3 regions of the Pantoea brenneri genome follow, and region 1 is predicted to be linked to each of the others. Evidence: predicted binding sites of a transcription regulator. Region 1 holds the regulator's gene; each other region holds the start of a gene.

Region 1 (4,191 bases):
AGCCACGGCAGCAACTGTGCACCAGCAAAACGGTTGAGCAGGGCGCGGCAGCCGAAACCGCCAATCAGGAATGCAAAGGTTTGTGGCAGATAGCTCAGACCGATGTCGGCTGGCGTCAGGCCCAGATCGGCCAGAATAAACGGCGAGCCGGTCAGCCAGGCAAAAAAGCTGGCGGAACAGGCGGAGTAGATCAGCACGTTGCCACTGTAGACCCGCGACTTCAGCAGAGTGAAAAAGCCAGGCTGTGCGCCTTGCTCACCTTTGGCTTTACGGCTGGCCGGCAGACGCAGGGTAGTGAGGATCAAGGCCACGGCAATCAGCGTCAGCACCAGAAAAATAGACCGCCAGTGAAAATGGCTGATCAGCCAGGCGCCCAGCAACGGCGCCAGCGCTGGCGAGAGTGCCACCAGTGGCATAATGGTGGCGAACACCTTGTTGGCGCGCGCCGCCGGATAACGATCTACAACCAGCGCCTGCCAGCTAACGGCTGCGGCACAGACGCCGATCGCCTGAATAAAGCGCAGCGCCAGCATCAGATAGATATTATTGACCCACAGCATACCGGCGCAGCCGACGGCAAACAGCGCCAGACCGGCCAGCAATACCGGCTTGCGGCCGATGCGATCTGACAGCGGTCCCCAGAACAGCTGACCGCAGGCAAAGCCCGCCAGGAACAGGCTCATACTGGCGCTGATCAGGCCGGGTGAGGTGTTAAAAGTTTGCTGCATCGCGCCGAAGGCGGGCAGGTACATATCGGTGGCTAAAAAGCCCAGCATGCTCAGCAGAGCGAGATAAGGCATAAATCCTTTTGACGGTGACATCTGATTCTCATTTTGCAGGTTGAACGCGGCAGAGTGTAAAAGGTGCGTTTGCCGCTGTGAAACGCTAATATTTGCCGGTTGCTGTTAAAAAATTTGAAGGCAGATTATGTGGTCAGAATATGCATTAGAGGTGGTGGATGCGGTGGCGCGCGGTGGCAGCTTCAGCGCCGCGGCGCAGGAGCTGCATCGGGTGCCGTCTGCTATCAGCTATACCGTGCGTCAGCTGGAAACGTGGCTGGCGGTACCGCTGTTTGAGCGCCAGCATCGCGAGGTGGTATTAACCCCCGCTGGCGAGCATTTTGTCCGTGAAGGGCGCAGCGTTATCAAAAAAATGCTCGCCACCCGCCGCCAGTGTCAGCAGCTGGCTAACGGCTGGCGTGGACAGCTGAGTATTGCGGTCGACTGCATCGTCAAGCCGCAGCGCACCCGGCAGTTAGTCAAAGATTTTTACCGCCATTTCCCCGACATGGAGTTGCACATCAGTTATGAAGTGTTTAACGGCGTCTGGGATGCGCTGGCGGATGATCGGGTTGAAGTGGCCATCGGCGCCACTCAGGCGATACCGGTCGGCGGACGCTTTGCCTTTCGCGACATGGGGACGCTCAACTGGCGCTGCGTGGTGGCGAACCACCATCCGCTGACTGGCGTGAGTCAGATTGATGACGACACCCTGCGCAGCTGGCCGTCGCTGGTGCTGGAAGATACCTCACGCGCGCTGCCACGCCGGATGACGTGGACGCTCGACAATCAGCGTCGTCTGGTGGTGCCGGAATGGCAGACCGGCCTGGATTGCGTGCTGGCGGGATTGTGTGTGGCGATGGTGCCGGGGCATCTGGCGCGGCCATTACTGGACAGCGGAGCGCTGGTGGAGCTGACGTTGCCGGTTGCATTTCCGGACAGCCCCTGTTGCGTAAGCTGGGCGGAAGATCGCGCATCACCGGCGACGGGCTGGTTACTCAGCTATCTGGGTGATGCGCAAACGCTTAATCAGGAGTGGTTAAGCGAAGATTAACGGCGATAGTCGCGGAACGGACCGTCAGCCACGGAACGACGTTCAATCAGCGTCGGATGCACTTCGATGGTCTGAGAAACCTCTCGTTTACTGGTGATGCGGTCAAGCAGCATCTCCAGCGCTTTCTCACCCAGTTGTGCTTTTGGCTGATGCACGGTAGTCAGCGCAGGCGCGAAGTAGCGCGCGTTGCGCACATTGTCATATCCGATCACCGAAATGTCCTGCGGCACCCGCAAACCCATCTCATCGGCGGCGCAAATCGCGCCCATCGCCATGATATCACCACCACAGAACACCGCGGTCGGGCGCTGTTTCTGCGACAGGATCTGCTGCATCGCCTGATAGCCTGATTCCGGTTCGAAGTCGCCCTGCACGATCCATTCGGCACGCGGCTGAATGCCGGCTTCTTCCAGCGCCTTGAGGAAACCAGCATGACGTCCACCGCCGGTGTTGCGCTCCATCTGACCGGGAATCGCGCCAATCTCACGGTGACCGCGCTCAATCAGATAACGTCCGGCCAGATAGCCGCCCTGAAACGCATTATCCAGCACCGTGTCGGTGAAGTCGGCGCGTGACTCGCCCCAGTCCATCACCACCATCGGGATATTACGATTTTCTTCCAGCATCTTCAGCAGATCGTCCGGATACTCAGAGCACATCACCAGCAAACCATCGACGCGCTTCTGCGCCATCATGCTGAGATAGGCACGCTGCTTTTGCAGGTCGTTATGCGCATTGCCCAGAATCAGGGTGTAACCTTTGTCGAAGCAGTGATTCTCCACCGCCTCAATAATTTCAGCAAAGTAGGGCGCTTCGCTCGAGGTTGCCAGCAGGCCCAGCGTTTTGGTGTGATTCACTTTCAGGCTGCGCGCTACGGCGCTCGGCGAATAGTGCAGTTCCTGAATCGCCTGCCAGACGGCGTTGCGCGTCTCTTCAGCGACAAAACGCGTTTTGTTGATGACGTGCGAAACGGTGGTCGTTGAGACGCCGGCGCGTTTTGCCACATCTTTAATTGTTGCCATTAAAATCGGACTCCAGGGCTTATCTAACGCAATGATAAGCATAATGTTAAACGTTTGCGTCTGCTCAGGGTTTTCTCCGCAATTATGCAGCTTTTCTGGCCGGTAAACAGGCGTCTGGCGGGTAATGAGCGCCTGAAAAGGAGAGCAAACGGAACCGGGGCTGCGCGCGTTGCGCAACAAAGGCAGGATTCTAACAAGGCTGGACGGATAAAACGAGATTTTTACCGGCCCGTATGGGAAAATGGCTTATCCCTACAAAATGTGTGACTAAGGAGCGGTAAATGAGTACAGATTTGAAACTGGCCCTGATGACTACCGTCGGCTGTCTGCTGATGATTGTCGCCTTTAGCTTTACAGCTGTGCTGCACTAATGAAAAAGCCGGGCATCGCCCGGCTTTTCTCTGTCTGGTTATTCGCGTAGCGAATCCGCTTAACGAATGGTTTTCGGCGTCATCACCCGACGCGCGCCGATGTAGTGGCGCTGCCAGTAATCTTCACCCAGCGCACTGATCTGAATATCTTTGCCGGTGCGTGGCGACTGAATAAATTTGCCGTTGCCGAGATAAACCCCAACGTGATCGGCGGTGCCGCGACCATTAATCCGGAAGAAGACTAAATCGCCTTTCTCCAGCGACTCACGTTTTACCGGCGCGGCGTCGCGCAGGTGGTACATCTCATTGGCGGTACGCGGGATCTTAAATTTAACCAGATCTTTATAGGCGTACCACACCAGACCGCTGCAGTCGAAACCGGTGTGCGGTGAGGTGCCGCCCCACTGATAGGGTTTACCCAGCTGGCCCATCAACTTGGTCATCGCCGTCTCGCGCGCCTTCTGGTAGCGCTGGCGATGTGACTTGCTCATTTTAATGGTGCCGGTGTCACCGCTGTCATTGCTGCTGGCGTCAGCCGTTTTAAGCAGACGCTGATGGCCGTAGCGTTTCTTACTGGCGGTTTTGAGCAGGGTTTTGCTTTTCTTTGCGGGAAGATGACTGGCGGTGAGTTCGCTTTTTTTCTGTTTTTTGAGTTTGAGCTTCTGGACCGGGCTGACGCGTGTTTTCTTCGCCGACGTTTTCAACGGGCGACGCTTGCGGCGCTCATCTTCGCGCGCACTCTTTTTCTCTGCTTTATGCGAACTGACATTCACCGGCGCCTGCGGGGAAGCAGAAGCGATGTTGAAGAACAGTTGCGCAAAGGCAAGGATGAAAAGCGTAATGATTAAACGCATAGTCCGGTTTTAGTTAAGTTGTCAGGGCCACTACGCACCGCGACAAAGTTGGGAAAAATCTGATCCAGGATCAGCGCCGAAGCCATTCTAGTCCAGTTCACCTGAAAACCG
Region 2 (4,191 bases), 730 kb from region 1:
TGTGCCAGCCGGGACGACCATTGCCCCACGGTGATGACCAGGCGGGTTCGTCCGCTTTGGACATCTTCCACAGCACGAAATCCATCGGATTACGCTTCACGTCAGCCACTTCAACCCGCGCGCCCGCCTGCAGCTGCTCCAGATCCTGACGTGACAGCGCGCCGTAATCGGCATCGCTAAGCACATCAAACATCACGTCGCCATTGTCCGCCACATAAGCGTGACCGCGGGCGATCAGGGTTTCCACCAGCTCGATGATCTCGGCGATGTGGCGCGTGGCGCGCGGCTCCTGATCGGGCGGCAGAATGCCCAGCGCAGCGAAATCGTTGTGCATCTCACCAATCATCCGGTTGGTCAGGGTTTCGATGCTCTCGCCGTTTTCATTGGCACGCTTGATAATTTTATCGTCGATGTCGGTGATGTTACGCACGTAGTCCAGCTGGTAGCCGAGGTAACGCAGGTAGCGTGCCACCACGTCAAACGCCACGAACGTCCGCCCATGACCAATGTGACAGAGGTCATACACCGTGATGCCGCAAACATACATCCCGATTTTACCGGCATGAATGGGTTTGAATTCCTCTTTCTGTCGACTCAGGGTGTTATAAATCTTAAGCATTGAACGGTTCCGTATTGGCGTGTGGTTGACACTTTTAAGTATCCAGACATTGTGCCGTATTTTTATCGCTCGCGCGACGCAAAGCAAGCCAACTGCGCCGCGCTGCTGACGCGTCATCAGAAATTATGATATAAGAACGGTCGACAAAAAGGGGCACGCCGACCGATGAAGCGGCCTCAGCAACTGACGACAACCTTTACAGGACGACAAAAATGGTAACTTTCCAGACGAACCATGGCGATATCGTAATCAAAACCTTCGATGATAAAGCGCCGGCAACCGTAAAGAACTTCCTGGATTACTGCCGTGAAGGTTTCTACGACAACACTATTTTCCACCGGGTGATCAACGGCTTTATGATTCAGGGCGGCGGCTTTGAGCCGGGCATGAAGCAGAAAGCCACCAAAGATGAAATCCAGAACGAAGCCAACAATGGCCTGAAAAACACCAAAGGTACGCTGGCAATGGCACGTACCTCTGCACCGCACTCTGCGACCGCACAGTTTTTCATCAACGTGGCTGACAACGACTTCCTGAACTTCCGTGACGAAAGCGTACAAGGCTGGGGTTACTGTGTGTTCGCTGAAGTGGTTGAAGGCATGGACGTGGTCGAGAAGATCAAAGGTGTTTCAACTGGCCGCAGTGGCATGCACCAGGATGTGCCAAAAGATGACGTTATCATCCAGAAAGTCACTGTCAGCGAGTAATGTCGCGCACCCTGTTTATCGCAGATCTCCATCTGTGTCAGGAAGAACCGGCGATCACCGCCGGTTTTCTGCATTTTTTACAGCGCGAAGCGCCACACTGCGACGCGCTCTATATTCTTGGCGATCTGTTTGAAGCCTGGATTGGTGACGACGATCCCAATCCACTGCATCAGCAGGTTGCCAGCGCCCTGCGCGCCCTCTCCGTTCCGGTCTACTTTATTCACGGCAACCGCGATTTCCTGATTGGCCAGCGCTTCGCCCGCGCCAGCGGCATGACGCTGCTGCCTGAAGAACAGGTGCTGACGCTCTACGGCCACCGTCTGCTGATCATGCACGGCGATACGCTCTGCACCGACGACGTCGGCTATCTGCGCTTTCGTGCCAAAGTCCATAACCGGTGGATCCAGCGACTGTTTCTGGCGTTACCGCTGCGGCTGCGCAAACGCATCGCCGCCCGGATGCGCGCCGACAGCAAACAAGCCAATCAGCATAAGTCCCAGACCATCATGGATGTGAACCACGACGCGGTGATCGCTACCCTGCTGCGCCAGCAGGTACGTTTGCTGATCCACGGTCATACTCACCGTCCGGCCATTCATCAGCTGACGCTGCAGGGTGAAACCGCGCAACGGGCGGTGCTGGGGGCCTGGCACCGTCGGGGATCGATGATTCAGCTCGACGCCAGCGGGATTCAGCTGATCGATTTTGACTTTTAATCGTCGGGTAAATCCGCGTGTTTAGCCCGACGCAACCGTTTTCCTTGCTCTCTTCTCATGCTATTCTCTGTGCCCTTCAAAACCTGTCCGCCCGGCCAGGTCTGTTTGTTCATTCACAGGAGTTGACCGCATGTCATCCAACGCCGCCCCGGCCCGCATCGCGATTGTTATGGGTTCCAAAAGTGACTGGTCCACCATGCAGTTCACTGCTGAAATTCTTACCAGCCTCGACGTGCCCTTCCATGTTGAAGTGGTTTCTGCACACCGTACGCCGGATAAACTGTTCAGCTTTGCCGAAACCGCCGCTGAGCGGGGTTTTCAGGTCATCATTGCTGGCGCGGGTGGCGCAGCACATCTGCCAGGTATGCTGGCGGCTAAAACCCTGCTGCCGGTACTGGGCGTGCCGGTTCAGAGCGCGGCGCTGAGCGGCGTCGATAGCCTCTATTCGATTGTGCAGATGCCGCGCGGAATTCCGGTCGGTACGCTGGCGATTGGTAAAGCCGGTGCCGCCAATGCCGGGCTGCTGGCTGCGCAGATTCTGGCGATTCATGACGACGCGCTGCGTTCACGACTGGCGAACTGGCGTCAGAGCCAGACCGATGAAGTGCTGAATCATCCTGATCCACGGGAGGAGGCATGAAGCCGGTTTGCGTCCTTGGTAACGGTCAGTTAGGCCGTATGCTGCGCCAGGCGGGTGAACCGCTGGGGATCGCGGTTTATCCGGTAGGTCTGGATGCCGATCCGGCTGCCCTGCCAATGGCCGACAGCGTGATCACCGCCGAAATTGAGCGCTGGCCGGAAACCGCGCTGACCCGCGAACTGGCGAGTCATCCGGCGTTTGTGAACCGCGATATATTTCCGCGGCTGGCCGATCGCCTGACCCAGAAACAGCTGCTGGATCAGCTCCATCTCGCCACTGCGCCGTGGCAGTTGCTGGCCGACAAAGCCGAATGGCCGTCGGTGTTTGCCTCACTCGGCGAACTGGCGATTGTGAAGCGCCGCACCGGGGGTTATGACGGTCGTGGTCAGTGGCGTTTGCGTGCTGGCGAAACCGATGCACTGCCGGAAGAGTGCTATGGCGAATGCATCGTCGAACAGGGCATTAATTTCTCCGGCGAAGTGTCGCTGGTCGGCGCGCGCGGCCATGATGGCAGCACGGTGTTCTATCCGCTGACGCACAATCTGCATCAGGACGGCATTCTGCGCACCAGCGTGGCGTTGCCCCAGGCGGATCAGGCGCAACAGCAGCAGGCGGAAGCGATGCTGAGTGCCATCATGCAGCAACTGAACTACGTCGGCGTGATGGCGATGGAGTGTTTTGTCACGCCGGACGGATTGCTGATTAACGAACTGGCCCCGCGGGTGCATAACAGCGGCCACTGGACGCAGAATGGTGCCTCCATCAGCCAGTTCGAGCTGCATCTGCGGGCGATTCTGGCGCTGCCCCTGCCGCAACCGGTGGTGTTTGCGCCGTCGGCGATGGTCAATCTGATTGGCACTGCCGTCAACCCTGACTGGTTGCAGCAGCCGCTGGTGCACCTGCACTGGTATGACAAAGAGGTGCGCCCGGGCCGTAAGGTCGGGCACCTCAATCTGACCGACAGCGATACAGATCGACTCAGGGCTGCCCTCAACGCGCTGGTCCCTCTGCTACCGGCAGAGTACGCCAGTGGCATCGCCTGGGCGATTGAAAAACTGTAATCCTCCGCACCAAAGCCTGCTGATGGCATTGTCAGGCGGCTGAGAAGCGCAACGCGAGGGGAGGATACGTCGGTAGCACAGCATAGCGGGCCAGTGACAAAAACGCCGGGAGCGTTTTTGAACCACGCAAAGCGTTGGCCCGGCTACGGGCCACCTCAGGGATGAGGAGCGTAATCGCCCGCGCTGAGCCTGCCAGGGATGGCATTTTTGCGTCTTTGCGAAGGGCGTATGCTCCCTGAGCTAACACCTTATCGTCGCGCGCTGTGAGCGCTAGTACGTTCTGGATGACGACCGGATGCAGGCTTAATAGCGCCCTGCACCCAGTCCTCCCCTTATGCCGCATCAAACTTCCTGAACAGCGCTTTGCCCTTCAGTAACCGCACCCCGAGCCAGCCACCGCACAGCGACAATAACAGCGCGCCGGATAACGGCAGCGCCAGCCACAAGG
Region 3 (4,191 bases), on a different contig from region 1:
GGCAGCTGATTACGACATTCCGGCGCTGGGGCAGGTGGTAGAGCTGTTTGATGTCGGACAGCGTCTGTTTACTGAACTGAAGAAAGCGCCGGGCGTCACTCTGCGCTGTCCGGCTCGCGTTACTCAGGCCAGCCGCAGCGAGCAACAGGTAACGGTAACGCTTGATAATGGCGAGCAGCTAAATGGCGATCTGCTGGTGGCGGCAGACGGCTCACGCTCTGCGCTGGCCGCCTCCTGCGGCATTCAGTGGCAAACCGATGACTATCAGCAGCTGGCGTTGATTGCCAACGTCACTACGGCGTTGCCACATCAGGGGCAGGCGTTTGAACGCTTCACCGAGCACGGTCCGCTGGCTCTGTTGCCGATGTCAGATCATCGCCTGTCGCTGGTGTGGTGCCACCCGCTGTCACAGCGTGACGCGCTCACGCGCTGGAGCGAAGCCGAATTCCTCAGTGAACTGCAGCGGGCGTTTGGCTGGCGACTGGGCAAATTTACCCATGCCGGTCAGCGGGAATACTACCCGCTGGCGCTGCAACGGGCGGTGCAGCCGGTCACGCATCGTGTGGCGGTGGTCGGCAATGCGGCGCAGACGCTGCACCCGATTGCCGGACAGGGCTTTAACCTTGGCCTGCGTGACGTAATGTCGCTGGCCGAGACGCTGGCGTCAGCCCATCAACAGCAACAGGATCCCGGCAGCTATGCGGTACTGCAACATTATCAGCAGCGCCGTGAGCAGGATCGCGCCGCGACCATCGGTATTACCGACGGCTTAGTGCGTATCTTTGCCAACCGTCATACGCCGTTGGTCATCGGGCGTAATCTGGGTCTGCTGGCGATGGATCATCTGCCGTGGCTACGAAATCAACTGGCTGAGCGCACGCTTGGCTGGGTTAAGCGTTAATAAAGAGGCTTTGATGCAAACTTTTGATGTGGTGATTGCCGGTGGCGGTATGGTCGGACTGGCAGTGGCTTGTGGCCTGCAGGGCAGCGGACTGCGCATCGCGGTACTGGAAAAATCTCCCGAGCCGCCAGCCAGCCTGAGTGATACACCCTCGATTCGCGTCTCGGCTATCAATGCGGCCAGTGAGCGTCTGCTACAGAAGCTGGATGTCTGGTCGACCATTCTCTCGCTGCGTGCCAGTGCGTATCACGGTATGGAAGTGTGGGATAAGGACAGTTTCGGTACCATCGCCTTTGGCGATCAGCAGCAGGGGCTGTCTCACCTGGGCCATATTATCGAAAATCCGGTGATTCATCGCGCCCTGTGGCAACGCGCCAGCGCCTGCAGCGACGTGACGCTGATGGCATCCGCCGAGCTGCAGCAGGTGGCGTTTGGCGATAACGAAGCCTTTATTACCCTGCAGGATGGCAATATGTTAACCGCGCGTCTGATGATTGCGGCTGACGGAGCCAACTCCTGGCTGCGTAACAAAGCCGATATCCCGCTGACCTTCTGGGATTACGATCATCACGCGCTGGTCGCTAACGTCCGCACCGGGATGCCGCACGATGCGGTAGCGCGTCAGGTGTTCCATGGCGACGGTATTCTGGCTTTCCTGCCGATGCAGGACCCGCATCTGAGTTCGATTGTCTGGTCGCTGTCACCGCAGGAGGCGAGCCGGCTGGAAAGTATGCCGGAAGCGTTATTCAATCAGCAGCTGTCGGTGGCGTTTGATATGCGGCTTGGTCTGTGCCAGCTGGAAAGCGAGCGCAAATCGTTTCCTCTGACGGCGCGCTATGCCCGAAATTTTGCCGCGCACCGCCTGGCGCTGGTCGGGGATGCGGCCCACACCATTCATCCGCTGGCAGGACAGGGCGTGAACCTGGGCTTTATGGACGCGGCTGAACTGATCGGTGAAATTCGCCGGCTGCATCAGCAAGGCAAAGATATCGGACAGCACCTCTATCTGCGCCGCTACGAACGCAGCCGTAAGCACAGCGCCGCGCTGATGCTGGCCGGCATGCAGGGCTTCCGTGAGATGTTTGCCGGTAACAACCCGGCAAAAAAACTGCTGCGCGATGTCGGCCTGAAGCTGGCAGACAGCCTGCCGGGCGTTAAACCGCTGATGCTGAAGCAGGCGATGGGCCTGAATGACCTGCCGGCGTGGCTACGCTGAACCCGCTCTGACCCGCTCCCGAGCCAGCATTTGCTGGCTTTTTTTCTGTCCGAAACCCACTCCCGAGCCAGCATTTGCTGGCTTTTTTTCTGTCCGAAACCCACTCTGCACCATCACAAGGCAGCGCCGCACCACTATCGCCCCTCGTTTGATTTATTCTAATTTTGCCGCTCAATTCGCATTACTTTTTCTTATTCGGTGCATCGGCGAGTACCGCATTTTTTTAACATCCTGAACGGCTTCTCGCATAAATTTGCTGCGTTTATTTAACCTTCCTACATTTATTGCGTGATTAATCACAAAATTGCAGTTTTTTATCCTGTCGGTGATTAATCCTGGTTAGGCTGTGCATCAGCTTTCGACCCCGGTTTGCTTATGGTTAATCGCCAGGTTCGGTGGTAACGTCAGCCTAAAGAGAACGTTTGCGTCGGCAGGGTTTGCGGCGCGCTTTGGTACTCACTCGCTTCTGCACAGGATGGTTATGACTCAGCAAACACCTCTGTTTGAACAGCATCAGGCCTGCGGCGCTCGCATGGTGGATTTTCATGGCTGGATGATGCCGCTGCACTATGGCTCCCAGATGGATGAGCATCATGCGGTGCGTAATGACGCCGGCATGTTTGATGTCTCCCACATGACCATTGTTGACCTGAAAGGCCCGCGTACCCGCGAATTTCTGCGCTACCTGCTGGCAAATGACGTGGCAAAACTGACTCAGCCCGGCAAGGCGCTCTATACCGGCATGCTGAATGCATCAGGTGGCGTCATTGATGATTTGATTGTTTACTTTATGAGCGAAGACTTTTTCCGGCTGGTGGTGAATTCCGCAACGCGGGAGAAAGACCTCGCCTGGATCGCTGAACATGCGCAGGGCTACGGCATTACGCTGACCGAACGTGACGATCTGGCGCTGATTGCCGTACAGGGGCCGCAGGCCCAGCAGAAAGCGCAGACGCTGTTCAGCGAGACACAACGGCAGGCGGTATCCGGGATGAAGCCGTTCTTCGGCGTACAGGCGGAGGCGCTGTTTATTGCCACCACCGGCTACACCGGCGAAGCGGGATATGAGATTGCGTTACCGGCAGACGAGGCGGCCGATTTCTGGCAGCGGTTGCTGGCCGCCGGAGTAAAACCTGCGGGTCTCGGTGCACGTGACACGCTGCGGCTGGAAGCCGGCATGAACCTGTACGGTCAGGAAATGGATGAAAGCGTTTCACCGCTGGCTGCCAACATGGGCTGGACGGTGAGCTGGGAGCCGGCCGATCGGGCCTTCATCGGACGTGAAGCGCTGACGTTACAGCGTGAACGCGGCACCGAAAAACTGGTCGGGCTGATCCTGACCGAAAAAGGCGTGCTGCGTAACGGCTTGCCCGTGCGCTTTACCGACGATCAGGGCGAGCCACAGGAAGGGATCATCACCAGCGGTTCGTTTTCGCCCACTCTGGGTTACAGCATTGCCCTGGCACGCGTGCCAGCCAGTATCGGCGACACCGCCATCGTTGAGATCCGTAACCGCCAGATGCCGGTAAAGGTTACCCGACCGATTTTTGTCCGCGCCGGTAAACCGGTCGCCCAGTAAATTTTATTCAGGAGAAATGGCCAATGAGCAATGTGCCAAATACGTTGAAGTACCGCGACAGCCACGAGTGGGTGCGCAAAGAAGAAGATGGTTCTTATACCGTAGGCATCACCGAACATGCGCAGGAACTGCTGGGTGACATGGTGTTTGTCGATCTGCCTGAAGTCGGCGCAACCTTTGCTGCTGGTGAAGAGTGTGCAGTCGCCGAATCAGTCAAAGCGGCCTCCGACATCTATGCACCGATCAGCGGTGAGATTGTTGCGGTTAACGATCTTCTGTCCGATTCGCCAGAGCAGGTCAACAGCGAACCTTATGACGGCGGCTGGTTATTCAAAATCAAAGCCAGCGACGAGTCTGAAATTGACACGCTGCTGGACGCGGATGCTTACAAAGCCTCTATCGACGAGTAATCGTCAGGCGGCCTCGCGCAGAGGCCGCAGATTTCTGTTTGCACTCTCTGTTCCCCAGCCCGATTCAGGATTTACTGCTAATGAC

Evidence for each region. The regulator PurR, encoded in region 1, represses purine synthesis genes. The targets are predictions, from matches to a motif close to CANGCAAACGTTTGCNTG.
Region 2: purE (5-(carboxyamino)imidazole ribonucleotide mutase) is a predicted target of PurR. The motif match lies at 2,071-2,088, and genes of this name have one in related genera.
Region 3: gcvT (glycine cleavage system aminomethyltransferase GcvT) is a predicted target of PurR. The motif match lies at 2,529-2,546, and genes of this name have one in related genera.

Annotation. Positions count from the first base shown of each region.
Region 1 is NZ_JBCGBG010000001.1:1,348,325-1,352,515, reverse strand. It holds gene punC (purine nucleoside transporter PunC) at 1-821, opposite strand, end outside; gene punR (DNA-binding transcriptional activator PunR) at 928-1,833, shown strand; gene purR (HTH-type transcriptional repressor PurR) at 1,830-2,855, opposite strand; gene cydH (cytochrome bd-I oxidase subunit CydH) at 3,137-3,226, shown strand; gene AABB92_RS06285 (C40 family peptidase) at 3,286-4,080, opposite strand.
Region 2 is NZ_JBCGBG010000001.1:2,073,368-2,077,558, forward strand. It holds gene cysS (cysteine--tRNA ligase) at 1-619, opposite strand, end outside; gene ppiB (peptidylprolyl isomerase B) at 832-1,326, shown strand; gene lpxH (UDP-2,3-diacylglucosamine diphosphatase) at 1,326-2,042, shown strand; gene purE (5-(carboxyamino)imidazole ribonucleotide mutase) at 2,173-2,682, shown strand; gene purK (5-(carboxyamino)imidazole ribonucleotide synthase) at 2,679-3,743, shown strand; gene ybbP (putative ABC transporter permease subunit YbbP) at 4,076-4,191, opposite strand, start outside.
Region 3 is NZ_JBCGBG010000007.1:154,764-158,954, reverse strand. It holds gene ubiH (2-octaprenyl-6-methoxyphenyl hydroxylase) at 1-901, shown strand, start outside; gene ubiI (FAD-dependent 2-octaprenylphenol hydroxylase) at 915-2,117, shown strand; gene gcvT (glycine cleavage system aminomethyltransferase GcvT) at 2,599-3,696, shown strand; gene gcvH (glycine cleavage system protein GcvH) at 3,720-4,106, shown strand; gene gcvP (aminomethyl-transferring glycine dehydrogenase) at 4,187-4,191, shown strand, end outside.